DNA from 2 places in the Ferdinandcohnia sp. FSL W7-1320 genome. Region 1 is predicted to be linked to the other one. Evidence: riboswitches for the same ligand, from Rfam matches in the RefSeq annotation. Region 1 holds a riboswitch; the other holds the start of a gene.
The links. Region 1 has a riboswitch for thiamine pyrophosphate ahead of tenA (thiaminase II). Riboswitches for the same ligand answer to the same signal wherever they lie in the genome.

Region 1 (8,225 bases):
ATAAAGAATAATATGAATCGAAAAGCAGCTTACTCAAAAGCTGCTTTTCTTTTTTGCGTTGAATTTGTAAAGTGTTATTGCGTCTAGGATATTAGAAGAAAGCGAGCAAGAGTCGGAAAGAAAGTGTGATTCGGACAAGGCTATAGGAAATCTCTAGGCATGAGTCCGAAAAATAGTGTGATTCAGACAAGGCCAGGGGAAATCTCCAAGTATGAGTCTGAAAAATGATGTGATTCAGACAACACCCGAGGAAATTTCCGGTCATGAGTCCGAATGCGGGTGTGATTCAGACAAGGTCAGAGGAAATCCCCTAGTATGAGTCTGAATAAGGGTGTGATTCGGACAAGGCCAGAGGAAATCTTCATGCATGTGTCTGAATGCGGGTGTGATTCAGACAAGGCCAGAGGAAACCTTCATGCATGAGTCTGAATAAGGGTGTGATTCGGACAAGGCTATAGGAAATCTCTAGGCATGAGTCCGAATAAGGGTGTGATTCGGACAAGGCCAGAGAAAATCCCCTAGTATGAGTCTGAATAAGGGTGTGATTCGGACAAGGCCAGAGGAAATCTCCAAGTATGAGTCTGAAAAATGGTGTGATTCAGACAACACCCGATGAAATTTCCGGTCATTAGTCCGAATGCGGGTGTGATTCAGACAAGGTCAGAGAAAATCCCCTAGTATGAGTCTGAATAAGGGTGTGATTCGGACAAGTCTATAGGAAATCTCTAGGCATGAGTCCGAATGCGGGTGTGATTCAGACAAGGTCAGAGAAAATCCCCTAGTATGAGTCTGAATAAGGGTGTGATTCAGACAAGGCAAGAGAAAATCCCCTAGTATGAGTCTGAATAAGGGTGTGATTCGGACAAGTCTATAGGAAATCTCTAGGCATGAGTCCGAAAAATGGTGTGATTCGGACAAGGCAAAAGGAAATTTCCAAGCATGAGTCCGAATGCGGGTGTGATTCAGACAAGGCCAGAGGAAACTACTAAGGATGAGTCCGAATAATGGTGTGATTTCAGACATGGCCCGAGGAAATCTCCAAGTATGAGTCTGAATAATGGTGTGATTCAGACAAGGCCGGAGGAAACAACTAAGTATGAGTCTGAATAAGGGTGTGATTCGGACAAGGCTATAGGAAATCTCTAGGCATGAGTCCGAATGCGGGTGTGATTCAGACAAGGCCAGAGGAAACCACTAAGTATGAGTCCGAATAATGGTGTGATTTCAGACATGGCCCGAGGAAATCTCCAAGGATGAGTCTGAATAATGGTGTGATTCAGACAAGGCCGGAGGAAATCCCCAGTCATGAGTCTGAATAAAGGTGTGATACAGGCAAGGGCCAATGGAAATCTCCAAGCAAGAATCCTAATTTCGCATGATTTGGGCAAGATCCGAGGATAACTCCATTTTGAGTCAAAATGGGGAATGTAATTTTCTATAGGATGGGTTAAACTGTTGAAAACGTATATAATAAATTTTTTTTAACTGAGAGTGAACTTTTTAATGACTTCATACGTATTATTAGCGAAAAATAAAAAATAACAAATTTTCTCGGGGGAGAATTCAATGCATGGATGAAAAGGAACTAATTCGCAGTGCAAAGCGTGGTGACTCACTCGCGTTTGCAATGCTTTTTAAAGAACATTATCCTTTTTTAGTTAAGTATTTAATAAAAGTTACAATGAAACCTGATATTGCTGAAGACATCGCACAAGAGGCAATGATGAAAAGCATGGAAAAAATTAATATGTATAACGGTAAAGCAAAATTCTCCTCATGGCTCATAACAATTGCTACGAACTTATACATAGACACTATCCGCAAAAAGAAACGCGAACAAAATTATCAACAGGAGCAAGCATTACGAAAAATGAAGTGGCAATTCGAGAACCATTCTGAGGATTGGAATGATGTTCTTGATGCACTGGGAAGGCTTTCAGATGAAATTCGGATTCCAATTGTTCTCAAACATTATTATGGATATTCATATGAAGAAATCGCTGATATGCTTCATATCGCCATCGGTACTGTTAAATCAAGAATACATAATGGAATTCATACAGTGAGAAAGGAGTTGAGACCTAATGAAGAAAAACAAGCTAACTCTATTAAAAAACGAACAACGACTTGAAGAGGATCCAGAAACGATTCAAGATATAAATGAAGCACTCACTAAAATAGATCATCATTACTCGGTTTTCACTCCGGACCTACAAGTATTTGAACAAATGGTAGCAACTGCACAACAAAAACAAAAGAAGAAGTTTAGACGAGAACTGACCGCATTTATTTTGATTGCATTATTCATCATGACGGCTTTAATAACGTCATTTTTCCGTCTTCCTCTTGCATTTATTGTGATTCAAGGTATTGCAACAATTAGCTTTCCAGTATATAGCTTCTTTCGTTATCGAAAAAAGGTGATTGTACATGAATACGAATGATACTCTACTTATTATGGTGGCAGTGATTGCCCTTCTTATTCAAAGCTTTTGGTTGTTTTTAGATGCTCGAAAGCGGGGGCATAATTATTGGTTTTGGGGAATATGGGGATTAATTCAATCACCGTTGCCCCTTCTTTGTTATCTTATTATTGCAAGAAAAATTTATCGACGTAAAGCAGGTAGGGAATGATGAGGAATATTGCAAAATATATTGTATTAATGATAGCCATTGTTGGACAAATCGTAGGAATTGTATTTTTGTTTATTGATATTTCAAAGGCACTAACATTCTATGCCTTTTACATGGTTGCCATTATTCTATTATTTGCCCTATTAGTATGGGAACGAAAACGTGAGAAAGAGGAGGATGACGAAAATGATTATCGTGACTACTGATTTTGTACCTGGAAAAGAAGTAAAAGAACTTAAAGGATTTGCAAGAGGAGGTACAGTTCAGTCAAAGCATATTGGTAAAGATATAATGGCTGGATTAAAAACAATTGTTGGAGGAGAGATCTCCGATTATACTGAAATGCTAGAAGAAGCCCGCCAAAAAGCAATTGGTCGAATGGTGGAAGATGCAAAAGCAAAAGGAGCAAATGCAGTAATCGGGATGCGATTACAAACCTCAGCTGTTATGCAAAATGCATCTGAAATTATTGCATATGGAACAGCAGTTTATGTAGAGTAACTAGTAAAACTTAAAAAAGCCTTGATAATTATTTCCAACATGTTATGATTGGAAATAAGAAAAATTGCATAAATAATATTATTCCACTAGGGGTGCCTTTAAATAAGGTAAATGTATTAATGGTGTTATACCTTTGAATCGTTTACCGGAAGGCTGAGATTGAGGATTGTTTTATCATAACCTTGAGACCCTTAGAACCTGATCTGGTTGATACCAGCGTAGGGAAGTGGGTAGACGGGTCTCTTTATTTTTATTTGTCTAAATCCAAACCACTTTCTTTACGTTGGTAAAGAAGGTGGTTTTTTATTTTGCAAATAACAGTAAAGGGAGGAGAATTGAACATGTTATTTTCAGAAGAAATACGTAAAGAGGCAAACGATATTTGGGAGGCAAGCTTTGACCATCCATTTGTCACAGGGATTGGAGACGGTACATTACCAATTAAATGTTTCCGTTACTATGTCATGCAGGATGCCTATTACTTAACTCATTTTGCAAAAGTGCAATCTTTAGGCGCAGCAAAGGCGGAGGACTTACATACAACAAACAGGCTTGCTATTCACGCTCAAGGAACTTACGAGGCCGAACTAGCGCTGCATAAAAGCTTTTCCGGAAGACTTGGGATTACGGAGGAAGAAAGAAAAAACTTTAAACCCGCACCGACAGCATATGCATATACATCACACTTGTATAGAGCCGCATATTCAGGTCATTTGGGTGATGTAATTGCTGCTTTATTACCATGTTATTGGCTATATTATGAAATTGGTGAAAGACTTAAAGGTTGCAAACCAGAAGAGCCGATTTATCAGGAGTGGATTGCGGCGTATGGTGGGGATTGGTTTAAAGAACTAGTTGAAGAACAGATCGATAGAGTAAATGAATTGGCAGAAAAAGCGACGCAAGAGGATCGTGACCGCATGAAGGAACATTTTATGATTAGTAGTCAATATGAATACTCCTTTTGGGAAATGGCGTACAAATTAGAGAACTGGCCAGTTCAATCAAAACTATCTGTCTGAACGAAGGAGAAGAGGAGAGGTATTAATGAGCAAAGGATTAAAACTAACTGATATTTTGGTTACGATCGTAATCGCCATTGCATTTGGAATTGTTTATATTGTTTGGGGTTCTTTATATTATGTTGTAAAGCCGATTGGGCTGCACGCCGATCAGTTAATCTATGGAATGTGGTTTATTGCAGCGACTGTTGCGTATCTTGTGATTCGTAAACCTGGTGTTGCATTACTGGCAGAAATTGCAGCTGCCTCAGGTGAATTTATTTTAGGGTCTCCATGGGGCCTAACCGTTCTGCTGTACGGTGTTGTACAGGGGCTGTTTGCTGAAGCAGTGTTTATGCTCTTTCGATATAGAAAATATAATCTTGCTGTGGTCGTCTTGGCAGCAATAGCTTCTTGTCTAGGGTCAGTAATAATGGATTTTGCGTATGGAGAAATAGGTGACTTAGCTACCTGGAATCTCATTTTGTTCCTAGTTGCTAGATTCGTAGGTTCCATCTTGTTTGCTGGTGTTTTTGCTTATTACCTAGTTAGTGCCTTGGAAATGACAGGGGTAACAAAACTTGTACGCCCACTATCCAGCAGTGATTTTGATGCACTAGATCAAAAATAAAAGGGGATCGAATATGGAATCAATTGCCTTTGTAGAATACCTACGTTTAACATTTCCTGGAGATAAGTCCTTGCTTTTTAAGGACTTATCTTGCCATATTAAAAAAGGGGAGAAAATATTAATTCTCGGGCCTTCAGGTTGTGGAAAGTCAACAATTCTTCAAGTGTTAAGCGGGATTATCCCAAACTCGATAGAATTACCAATGAAGGTAGATAAGTTACAGATCCCCAAAGCATGGGGCTATGTTTTTCAGGATCCTGATTCACAGTTTTGCATGCCTTATGTTGATGAGGAACTTGCATTTGTCTTAGAAAATTTACAAATTCCTAGGGATCAAATGGATGAACGGATAAAAAGTCTTTTAGAGCAAGTTGGATTAGATTTGGAAGATATCCACACAAACATCCAAACCTTGTCAGGAGGAATGAAACAACGTTTAGCCATAGCATCTGTATTGGCATTAGAGCCAGACGTATTATTTTTAGATGAGCCTTCATCCATGCTTGATCCAGCTGGGACACAGGAAATTTGGGAAGTGATAAGAAATGTTATGGTGGATAAAACAGTGGTCATCGTAGAGCATAAACTGGAGCACGTCCTTCCAATTGTTGATCGAATAATCCTTTTCAACGAAGCTGGAGAGATTATTGCAGATGGATCTAAAACTGAAATTTTTTCTAATTATAAAACGGTCATCAACGAACAAGGTATTTGGTATCCAGGAGTCTGGGATCACTTTGTTCAAGACTTTAAATGGATGCAATCTATTAATACAGCAGAGTTTAATCCCCCATCTATTCGACTAGAGGAATTTAAGGGATATAGACAGAAAAAGGAAAAAATATATATTAACGATGTTCAAGTTCAGGAAGGAGAGTGGATTGTGGTCAAGGGGAGAAATGGTGCTGGGAAAAGTACCCTGCTTCACTCCCTCATGCAATTCATTCAAACAAAAGGTCACTATTCATTATTTGGAGAAGTAGTTACAACCTCAAAAAAGCTAGATCACGCCATGACATTTGTATTTCAAAACCCGGAGCTTCAATTTGTAACAAACTCTGTTTATGAGGAAATTGCTTATTCGTTAAGGATTGATAAACGAAGTGAACTAGAAATATCTGAGACCGTGGAGGAACTTCTACGAATCTTTCACCTCATAGAACATCAAAACAAACATCCTTACCAGTTATCTATGGGACAAAAACGAAGATTAAGTGTAGCAGCCTCTATTGTAAGGGATCAGCAAATACTTTTACTAGATGAGCCCACATTTGGACTTGACTCAAAAAATACGTTTGCCCTTCTTACTTTACTAGAAAATTATAGACAAAAGAACAAGACAATCATTATGGTTACTCACGATGAAAAAATTGAAGAGTATTTTGCGACAAGAAGTTGGACCATTGAGAATGGGAGATTAGTAAAAGATCAATTGTTGAATCAAGTGAAAGTAAATCTTAGCCTCTTGAGAGTGTAAACAGGGAAAGGAAATTACTCATGGAACTTTTAAGTAAAGATACATGGCTACATCGAATAAATCCAAGTATAAAGCTATTCGTACTAATCAGTTTATGTATTGCAGTATTATTCATTGATACTCTTCAGCTTCTTATTCATATTTCATTGGTCGTTTTTATCTTATTCTTTGGATTCACAGGACATTCATTTAAACGAATCATTCTTATTACTTTGCCATTTTTGCTTATTTTTCTCTCAACCTCATCATCTATGATTCTATTTGGTAAAGGAGAGACGGTACTTTTTAAGTGGGGACTTATAACAATCTCCGAGGAAAGCATTTATAAAGGGTTAGTTGTTGGTTTTAGAGGAATTATATTTGCAGGTCTAGGCTTAACGTTCGCTTTAACGACACGGCCTGTTTTTCTTTTTTATTCGTTGATGCAGCAGCTAAAGTTGCCGCCTAAATATGCATATAGCTTTATGGCTGGATTACGGTTGATTCCCATTATGATAGAAGAGTTCCAAACGATTCAAAATGCATTGCGCGTTCGTGGGATTGAACACCAAAAAGGGATTCGCTCTATCTTTATTAAACTAAAAGCATATTCTATTCCGTTATTATCACAAAGTATTAGGCGAGCACATCGGATAGCAGTTGCTATGGAGGCAAAGCGCTTTTCGAATCATAATAATCGTACATTCTATTATGAACTGACTCTTTCAAAGTATGATTTGGTTTTTATTCTATATTTCGTGATTATGGTAAGTCTTGGTTACTATCTCTCCAGTCCATTATTTTTGATTTAGGAGTCCGGTTACTTCATGGAAGGGAACTAGATGTGTTACGATAATTTTAAGTTAAGGAATAAGATATTTTGGGATTTAGGAGTTTGAAGGAAGGATTGATGTGGGGTGACTGAACGCTATTCTCGCCAAGAGTTATTTACTCCAATTGGATTGGAAGGACAAAAGAAGATTAGAAGTAAGCATGTGTTAATTGTAGGTGCTGGTGCACTAGGTACGGGCAGTGCTGAGGGACTGGTTCGAGCTGGAATTGGAAAGTTAACAATTGTAGACCGTGATTATGTAGAATGGACAAATTTACAAAGACAGCAATTATATAGTGAAGAAGATGCGGCAAATCGTTTACCAAAAGCTGTTGCAGCAAAACAACGCTTAGAAAAAATAAATTCAGAGGTCGATATCCGGGCTCATGTCATGGATGTTTCCATTCAAGAGATTGAAAATATCATTGATCATGTTGATTTAATAATCGATGCTACCGATAATTTTGACATAAGAATGCTCTTAAATGATGCTTCACAAAAGTATAAGATTCCTTGGATTTACGGGGCATGCGTTGGGAGCTATGGAATTAGCTATGCTATTCTTCCTGGTCAAACACCATGTCTGCATTGCCTCTTAGAAACTGTACCCATGGGTGGACTAACATGTGATACGGTGGGAATTATTAGTCCAGCTGTACAGATGGTGGTAGCCTATCAGGTAACCGAAGCTTTAAAAATATTGGTTGAGGATTACGATGCATTACGCAGTAAATTGGTTTCGTTTGATTTATGGAAAAATCAACATACCGCGATTAAGGTTGATCGTGTGAAAAAGGAAAGCTGTCTTTCCTGTGGAACAAATCCAACCTATCCTTTTTTATCCTATGAGAATCAAACAAAGTCAGCTGTTTTATGTGGACGAGATTCTGTTCAAATACGGCCTAGTGAAAAAATCGAAAGAGATTTAGATTCACTTGCGGAGCTTTTATCCACCCAAGGTGGCAAGGTCGAAAGAAACCCATACTTACTATCCTTTCAAAAAGGACAAAACCGAATGGTCATTTTCAAAGATGGGCGTGTTCTCATCCATGGAACAAAGGATTTATTAGAGGCTAAAAGCCTTTACCATCGATATTTGGGATAATTTCAAATTGAGGAACTTGTCGAAAAACTAGTGATTGACAATAACATGTCCATGATGGTAATCTA
Region 2 (8,225 bases), 1.4 Mb from region 1:
TTTATTTTTTCGGGTTTTCTTTTAAGCGGAAATAATTTCTATAGAATGTTAGTTGCTGTGATTTATAATAGAGGATACGAAGTTTTGGTAGGTTTGCTACATGTGTAGGGAGTGAGGAGAATGGCTACATTTAAATCTGCATGTCCTTTAAATTGTTGGGACAGTTGTGGTTTTGTTGTTGAAGTGGAAAACGGTAAAGTTGTAAAAATAGATGGAGATAAAGATCATCCAATTACAAAGGGCAAAATTTGCGGCAGAGGACGTATGCTGGAAACACGAACAAACTCTGATGATCGCATTCTTTACCCATTGAAAAAGGTAGATGGAGAGTTTCAAAGAATTACATGGGAACAAGCATTAACAGAAATCTCAGAGAAGCTTTTAATAGTAAGGCAAAAATATGGTTCTACGGCTGTTCTGCACAGTCATGACTATGCAAACGGTGGCCTTTTAACTAAAATACCAGATCGTTTTTTTAATTGTTATGGTGGTGCCACTGATCTAATCGGTAGCATTTGCTGGGGATCAGGTATTGAAGCACAAAATTGGGATTTTGGAAATTCAGCAAGTCATGCACCTGATGATATATACAATAGTAAAAATGTAATCATTTGGGGAAGAAATGTGGCACGCACGAATATGCATCTCTTTGGTTATTTACAAGAGGTAAAAAAGAAGGGCACTAACATAATTGTTATTGATCCCATATACAATGGAACGGCAAAGATAGCTAATTCCTATATCTCAATTACTCCAGGTATGGATGGTTTGTTAGCGATTGGTATTATGAAGGAATTAATTCGTTTAGACTTACAGGATAAAGAGTTTATTGAAAAGTATACTTTGGGATTCAGTGATTTATTGGCTACTATTGAATCAATTTCAATGAACGAAATTGAGGAAGTAACAAATGTTCCACGTGAAACAATTACAAGTTTAGCTAACATATATAGTAATGGGCCAACGGCAACCTATATGGGGTTAGGAATGCAGCGGTACGCAAATGGTGGAAATACCATTCGTCTAATTGATGCATTAGTAGCAGTCAGTGGTAATGTAGGCATCCCAGGTGGTGGAGCTAATTTTGGAAATACGCAAGTTGGCCAAAGTTTTGATAGTGTGGCTTTAACTCTACCAGAAAGAAAGAAACATTCGAGATCTTTCGTTATGAGCGAGCAAGCGGAAAGGATTCTAACTGCTTCAGAACCACCAATAAAAATGATTATGGTATCAAGTGGAAACCCATTAACTCAGGTTCCAAATACAAATAGGGTACTAGAAGCCTTCCAATCAGTAGATACTTTAGTTGTATTAGAGCAGTTTATGACTGATACGGCGAGGTTAGCCGATTATGTACTTCCTTCAGCTACTGTGTTTGAGGAAGAGGATATTTATTATTCATCCATGTACCATCATTTTGTTAATTATGGGCCTAAATTAGTCGAAGCTCGTGGAGAGGCAAAGTCTGATGTTTGGATTTGGTCTGAATTAGCTAAAAGGTTAGGGTTTGGTGAAGATTTTAATTATACAAGAAAAGAATTTATAAAAATGGGAGTAGGTTCTTTACAAGAGAAGGGTATATCCTTTGAGGAAATCAAGGAAAAAAGTCACGTACCATTGCCTGTACAGCTTGTACCCTGGAATGATTTTCATTTTTCAACTCCATCTGGAAAATTTGAATTCACATCATCATTAGGAGAGATGAAAGGGTATGATGGACGTATAAAAATATCATATCCAAGAGAATCGACATTTTCTAATCAAGAGTTAGGTGAAAAATACCCATACTCACTATTAACGATTCATCCTTTACGTTCAAACCATTCACAAAATTATCCTTTGATTGAAGGATTACAAACAATAAAAGTTGAGGTTTCTAAGGATATTGCTGAACAGAAAAATCTTGAATCGAATGATAAGGTAAGGGTATTTAATGACCGTGGTGAAATTACAGGGAAAGTGCAAATATTAAAAGAGTCATCTCCAAAGATTATTTGTATTGATGAAGGACAATGGCATATCTTTGGTGGTAGTGTCAATAATCTCACATCACATGAAGTTTCTGATAACGGGCTTGGCAGTACATTATATGATTGCCTTGTTGGAATTGAAAAACTTTAGAATGGTGGATTTATACAAAAGCCGTTTCTAGCTGAAACGGCTTGTATTTTTTATAAGGAAAACCTATAATTGTTGAAGGCTAGTATGTTTCGGATAAGAGGAGTGGAAAAATCAATGGCGTTAACAGCAGGTATCGTTGGTCTTCCTAACGTTGGAAAATCAACTCTTTTTAATGCAATTACACAAGCAGGTGCGGAATCAGCGAACTATCCGTTCTGTACAATTGACCCAAATGTGGGGATTGTTGAGGTTCCAGATGAGCGTTTAAATAAATTAACTGAATTAGTACAACCTAAAAAAACTGTACCAACAACCTTTGAATTTACTGATATTGCAGGGATTGTAAAAGGTGCCAGCAAAGGGGAAGGTCTTGGTAATAAGTTTTTATCACATATTCGCCAAGTAGATGCGATTTGTCATGTGGTACGCTGTTTTGCAGATGATAATATCACTCACGTAGCAGGTAAGGTAGATCCAATTGCTGATATTGAAACAATTAATTTAGAATTGATTTTAGCAGACCTTGAGTCAGTAGATAAGCGAATTGACCGTGTTGGAAAGCTTGCTAAGCAAAAGGACAAGGATGCAGTTGCTGAGCATGAGGTTCTTGTACAGTTAAAAGAAGCATTTGAAAATGAGCAGCCAGCTCGTGCAGTTGAATTTACTGAAGAGCAAATGAAATATGTAAAGGGAATGCACTTACTAACAAGTAAACCAGTTTTATACGTTGCGAACGTTGGCGAAGATGATGTAGCAGATCCTTCTTCAAATGAATATGTTCAATTAGTACGTGAGTTTGCTCAAAAGGACAATGCGGAAGTTATTGTTGTTTGTGCAAAAATCGAGTCAGAAATTGTGGAGCTTGAAGGGGAAGAAAAGGAAATGTTCCTTGAAGAGCTAGGAATAGAAGAATCTGGTCTTGATCAATTGATTCGAGCTGCGTATCACTTATTAGGACTAGCTACGTATTTTACTGCAGGTGTACAAGAGGTAAGAGCGTGGACATTTAGAAAAGGAATGAAGGCTCCACAATGTGCTGGTATCATTCACTCTGATTTTGAGAGAGGATTTATCCGCGCTGAGACGGTATCGTATGAAGATCTTCTTGCAGGTGGTTCTATGAATGCTGCTCGTGAGGCAGGGAAGGTTCGCCTTGAAGGTAAAGAGTATGTTGTACAAGATGGGGATGTCATTCATTTCCGATTTAATGTATAAGTTATTTGACTGGAATTCAGCCACAGGACGATGATATGTCGTTTTGTGGCTGTTTTGTTAAGGTAACAGGTGATTATTAGCTCAATCGTGAGAAACTTTTTGAGTTCCTCACGCCTTTCAGCTTTGGCTGAAAGGTGACAAAAATAAATAAAAGGGGCAGAGTAAGCTAACTTACTCAAGCCCTTTTTATTTATTTTTTCAATTGAGCTAATAATCCGTTGTTGAAACAGTTCTTGCCTACGATTTTTTTATGTGCTATAATATTTTTCTGTGAGTAATTGAAATAATTGCTCCTTGCCCTTTTTAGGTAAAAGGGCCGTTAGTCCAAAAGGAGGTGTAACGTGATGAGAAAATACGAAGTTATGTATATCATCCGTCCAAACATTGATGATGAAGCGAAAAAGGCTTTAGTTGAGCGTTTTAATGGCGTTTTAACTGACAATGGTGCGGAGATTACAAACGTAAAAGAATGGGGTAAGCGCCGTTTAGCATATGAAATCAATGATTTCCGCGATGGTTACTACATGATTCTTAACGTAATGTCAAACGCTGAAGCAGTAAACGAATTCGATCGTTTAGCGAAGATCAACGAAGACATTATCCGTCATATCGTTGTTAAAGAAGAAGCATAAGAATTTATTAGAGTATAGGCTCTGTTTGAATATCCTGTTAGGAGATGGTTCTGATGATGAATCGCGTAGTTCTTGTAGGGAGACTTACAAAAGACCCTGAATTACGATATACACCAAGTGGAGTTGCGGTAGCAACCTTCACGCTCGCAGTGAATCGAGCATTTACGAATCAGTCAGGTGAACGTGAAGCTGACTTCATTAATTGCGTTGTATGGCGCCGACCAGCTGAGAATGTTGCAAACTTCTTGAAGAAGGGCAGCTTAGCAGGCGTTGATGGTCGTCTTCAAACAAGAAATTATGAAGGCCAGGATGGCAAACGCGTATATGTTACTGAGGTTGTAGCAGAAAGTGTTCAATTCCTTGAACCAAGAAATGCAAATGACCAACAGCGTAGCGGTGGAGGTAACTTTGGCGGTGGCTATGGCGGTAATCAAGGCAGCTATGGTGGCAATCAAGGTGGTTTTGGCGGTAACCAAGGTAACCAAGGTAACCAAGGCCAAGGCCAAGGCGGCTATTCTCCATTTGGACAGAATCAGAACCCAAATCAAAACCAAGGACCTACAAGAGTAGACCAAGATCCATTTGCAAATGATGGACAACCTATCGATATTTCAGATGATGATCTTCCATTCTAACTTGTAAGTCAATCATATAATCAACACTTAAAAGGAGGGAAAATCAATGGCAGGCGGACGTAAAGGTGGACGTGCAAAGCGTCGTAAAGTGTGTTACTTCACAGCTAATGGAATTACACACATCGATTATAAAGAAGTAGATTTACTTAAAAAATTCGTTTCTGAACGTGGTAAAATTTTACCTCGTCGTGTAACAGGTACAAGCGCAAAATACCAACGTAAATTAACAGTTGCTATTAAACGTGCTCGTCAAATGGCATTATTACCATATGTATCTGGTGAATAATAAAGAAAAGCGATGATCGCCTAATGCGGTCATCGCTTTTTTGTTGTTTATTTAGAGAACGATTAGAATCGTTTCTGTACTTCCTGTTTAAGTACGAAGAAACGGGGTGAAGAAAGAATCAATAAGGTCATGATAATGGAACAGAAGATGAATGCACCTAAAAAAGTGATACCGTTAGCTGTAAGAGAAAACCATACTGCTTCAAAGCCTTTTAGTTGTTCAGCGAAGAATACAAAACCTGATACGAAATGCCAAAAGTAGCGAGCAAGGCTTCCAATGAAAATGGCACTAATGATTAAAGCTAATGATTTACCTTTGTTACCAGTTCGTAAGCTTTCTTGAACGCCGTTTCTAAATAAACCAGCAAACCCAATGAAAGAAAAAGCTAAGAAATAATCGATGGCTCCTTGAACTGGATGGATAATCCAGGGATCAAAGATCACTTGCAGAAGTCCCCATAAAAAACCGGAAAGGAAACCAATTTTAAGTCCCCATCTAAGTGCGACAATGAATATAGGGATCATTGCGAATGATATAGAGATGGAAGGACCAATTTTTATTGATGGCACAAACATATCTAGAGCTAGCGCTAATACGGCAAAAATCGCCGCTTCAATCATGGACTGTAACCTAGTATTTCTCATAAAAAAACCCCCTTGAAGTGTGTAATGAACAAAACGCACCCCAAAGGAGAACAACTTTAATAAAAGGATAAGTTCTCATAAATCTCCACATTCCTACGCTAGCATTAACTAACAGGTTCGAAGGGTCTGAACTTTTAACGTTCACTCTCAGCAAATTGCTCCCCTTGTGGTTACGTTTATTAATTAATTACTATCATAATAGAAATTAGGGAAAAGTAAAACAAAAAGTTTCGTCACAGTGGAACTTCAACTAAAGACTGCCGTGTTCTATGTCAAAGCCGAAGTCAACAAATCCAATGGAAGTACAAAAGTTGAAGACTTCCTAGTAAATCTTTAAAATAGAAAGTGGTTATAAAACAGGCACTTTTTTTGATGTCAAGTTCCATACGCCATTGGCTTGAGGGGTCCAAGCGCCAGGCACTTTTCTTCAGAAGGTGTGTTGCAAATAAGTTGAGGTGAAAAGGTGAAAAATACAAAATTATTAACAGAAGGTGCCATGCTTTTAGCAGTATACAGTGTACTGTTACTTGTCAGTCTATATCTCCCGCTACTTGGAACGGTACTTTCATTCCTTTTGCCCATTCCATTTATTCTGTTTACAGTGAAGTATAAAGTAAAGCAGTCATTGTTATTTTTACTTATCGCTTTTTTCCTCTCAGGACTATTAGGTTCTGTAATGGGGATTATTCTTACGATAATGTTTGGTGTTACAGGGATTTTATTGGGTGAAATGATCAACAGAGGAAGAAGTGGAATCGAACTTTTCTTAGGCGCATGTTTGTCCTACTTGTTTTCCATTGTGCTGATGTTTGTCACGGTTAACCTTGTTTTACAAGTGAATGTTACTGAAGTGCTTAAAGAAAGTACACAAGAATCTTTTGCCATGGCTGAGAGTATAATGAGGGCAACAGGGGGAGAAATGAATACAGAAGCCATTAAACAGCTAGAAGAGTCAGTAGAAATGATGCAATACATGATTCCAAGTATGTTTGTTTTTCTTGCGATGTTTTTGGCTTTTATAACAGTTGTGGCCATTAAACCAATTCTGGTAAGGCTTCGGGTAAAAATAAATCCTTTCCCGCCATTTCGTGAGATTAATTTTCCAAAGAGTGTCTTATGGTATTACTTATTGATTTTACTTTTGAGCTTTGTTGAGATGGAAAAGGGTACATTTGGATATACTGCCTTTTTAAATTTCTTTTTTATTATGCAGTTGCTAATGGTCATTCAAGGCTTGTCATTTATTTATTATTACTGTTATCAAAAAAGAATTCCAAAGGTCGTACCGATCGTTCTAACGATCTTAACACCAATTCTCCTTTATATTATTCGAATCTTAGGTATAATTGACTTAGGATTCCAACTGCGAAATCGAATTAGTAAAAAGAAGTAAAACAAAGCTTTAGGAGCTGAAAATTACATGCCAGACTTTTACAAAAGAAAGTTGTTTCGCTATCCCTTATATGCATTACTTGTTATCACAAGTATTTTTAGTGCAATTCTCGTTTATTTTCAGTGGGTGATTGGGTTAGCAAGTTTTCTGCTCCTTGGATTAATTACGTACTATTTGTACAAAGCAAATTCACTTCTAAAAAAAGAAATGGAGCATTATATCTCAACCCTATCCTATCGCTTAAAGAAGGTTGGCGAAGAAGCGTTAATGGAAATGCCGATTGGGATTTTGCTATATAATGATGAGTTTCAAGTTGAATGGGCCAATGCTTACTTATCAAATTGCCTTGACGCAGATACGTTAGTGGGGAGATCACTATATGATGTTGAGGAATTAATTGTTCCTTTAATTCAGCAAGAGGTCGAGAGTGAGACAATTACATTAAATGAGCAGAAATTTAAGGTAATCATTAAGAGGGAAGAACGATTACTTTATTTCTTCGATGTCACTGAACAAATGGAAATTGTGCAATTGTATGAAGCTGAGCGTACAGTGCTAGGGATCATCTTTTTAGACAACTATGATGAAGTTACTCAAGGAATGGATGACCAACGGAAGAGTTCTTTAAATAGTCAGGTTACGTCAATCCTTAATGAATGGGCAAATGAACATGGTGTGTTTTTAAAGCGAACCTCATCTGAGCGTTTCATTGCGGTGTTAAATGAAGAAATATTATCCAATCTTGAAAAAACAAAGTTTACGATTCTGGATGATGTTAGGGAAAATACAGCAAGGGATAGCGTAGCACTAACTCTAAGTATAGGAATCGGAATTGGAGTCCCAACCCTTCCTGAGCTAGGAGTTTCAGCACAATCCAGCTTGGACCTTGCACTGGGACGTGGTGGTGACCAAGTTGCGATTAAGCTTCCAAACGGTAAGGTTAAATTCTATGGGGGCAAAACAAATCCAATGGAAAAACGCACTAGAGTCCGCGCACGCGTTATTTCACATGCTCTAAAGGAAATTGTCTCGGATAGCGATAAAGTCATCATCATGGGCCATAAATACCCTGATATGGATGCTGTAGGTGCCTCCATTGGGATATTGAAAGTAGCACAAATGAATCATAAAGAAGGATATATTGTATTAAATCCGAATGAAATTGATTCAGGTGTTGGGCGTTTACTTGAAGAAGTAAAGGAAAATACGGAATTATGGTCATACTTTATTACGCCAGAGCAGGCACTTGAAATTGCTTCAAACGACACACTGCTTGTTGTAGTAGATACCCATAAACCA

Region 2: it holds a riboswitch for thiamine pyrophosphate, as region 1 does, so the genes downstream of both, thiT (energy-coupled thiamine transporter ThiT) here and tenA (thiaminase II) in region 1, are expected to answer to the same signal.

What each region holds. Positions count from the first base shown of each region.
Region 1 is NZ_JBBPAM010000001.1:4,048,377-4,056,601, reverse strand. Features, by position in the region: gene floT (flotillin lipid rafts scaffold protein FloT) at 1-11, shown strand, start outside; gene sigY (RNA polymerase sigma factor SigY) at 1,571-2,131, shown strand; gene NST91_RS19905 (YxlC family protein) at 2,085-2,444, shown strand; gene NST91_RS19900 (sigmaY antisigma factor component) at 2,431-2,634, shown strand; gene NST91_RS19895 (hypothetical protein) at 2,631-2,840, shown strand; gene NST91_RS19890 (heavy metal-binding domain-containing protein) at 2,821-3,135, shown strand; TPP riboswitch at 3,214-3,377, shown strand; gene tenA (thiaminase II) at 3,477-4,157, shown strand; gene NST91_RS19880 (ECF transporter S component) at 4,183-4,767, shown strand; gene NST91_RS19875 (ABC transporter ATP-binding protein) at 4,781-6,244, shown strand; gene NST91_RS19870 (energy-coupling factor transporter transmembrane component T family protein) at 6,265-7,035, shown strand; gene NST91_RS19865 (thiazole biosynthesis adenylyltransferase ThiF) at 7,141-8,160, shown strand.
Region 2 is NZ_JBBPAM010000001.1:5,404,511-5,412,735, reverse strand. Features, by position in the region: gene NST91_RS25790 (molybdopterin-dependent oxidoreductase) at 121-2,121, shown strand; gene ychF (redox-regulated ATPase YchF) at 2,236-3,336, shown strand; gene rpsF (30S ribosomal protein S6) at 3,681-3,968, shown strand; gene ssb (single-stranded DNA-binding protein) at 4,022-4,603, shown strand; gene rpsR (30S ribosomal protein S18) at 4,650-4,889, shown strand; gene thiT (energy-coupled thiamine transporter ThiT) at 4,952-5,533, opposite strand; TPP riboswitch at 5,607-5,708, opposite strand; gene NST91_RS25760 (YybS family protein) at 5,997-6,926, shown strand; gene NST91_RS25755 (DHH family phosphoesterase) at 6,954-8,225, shown strand, end outside.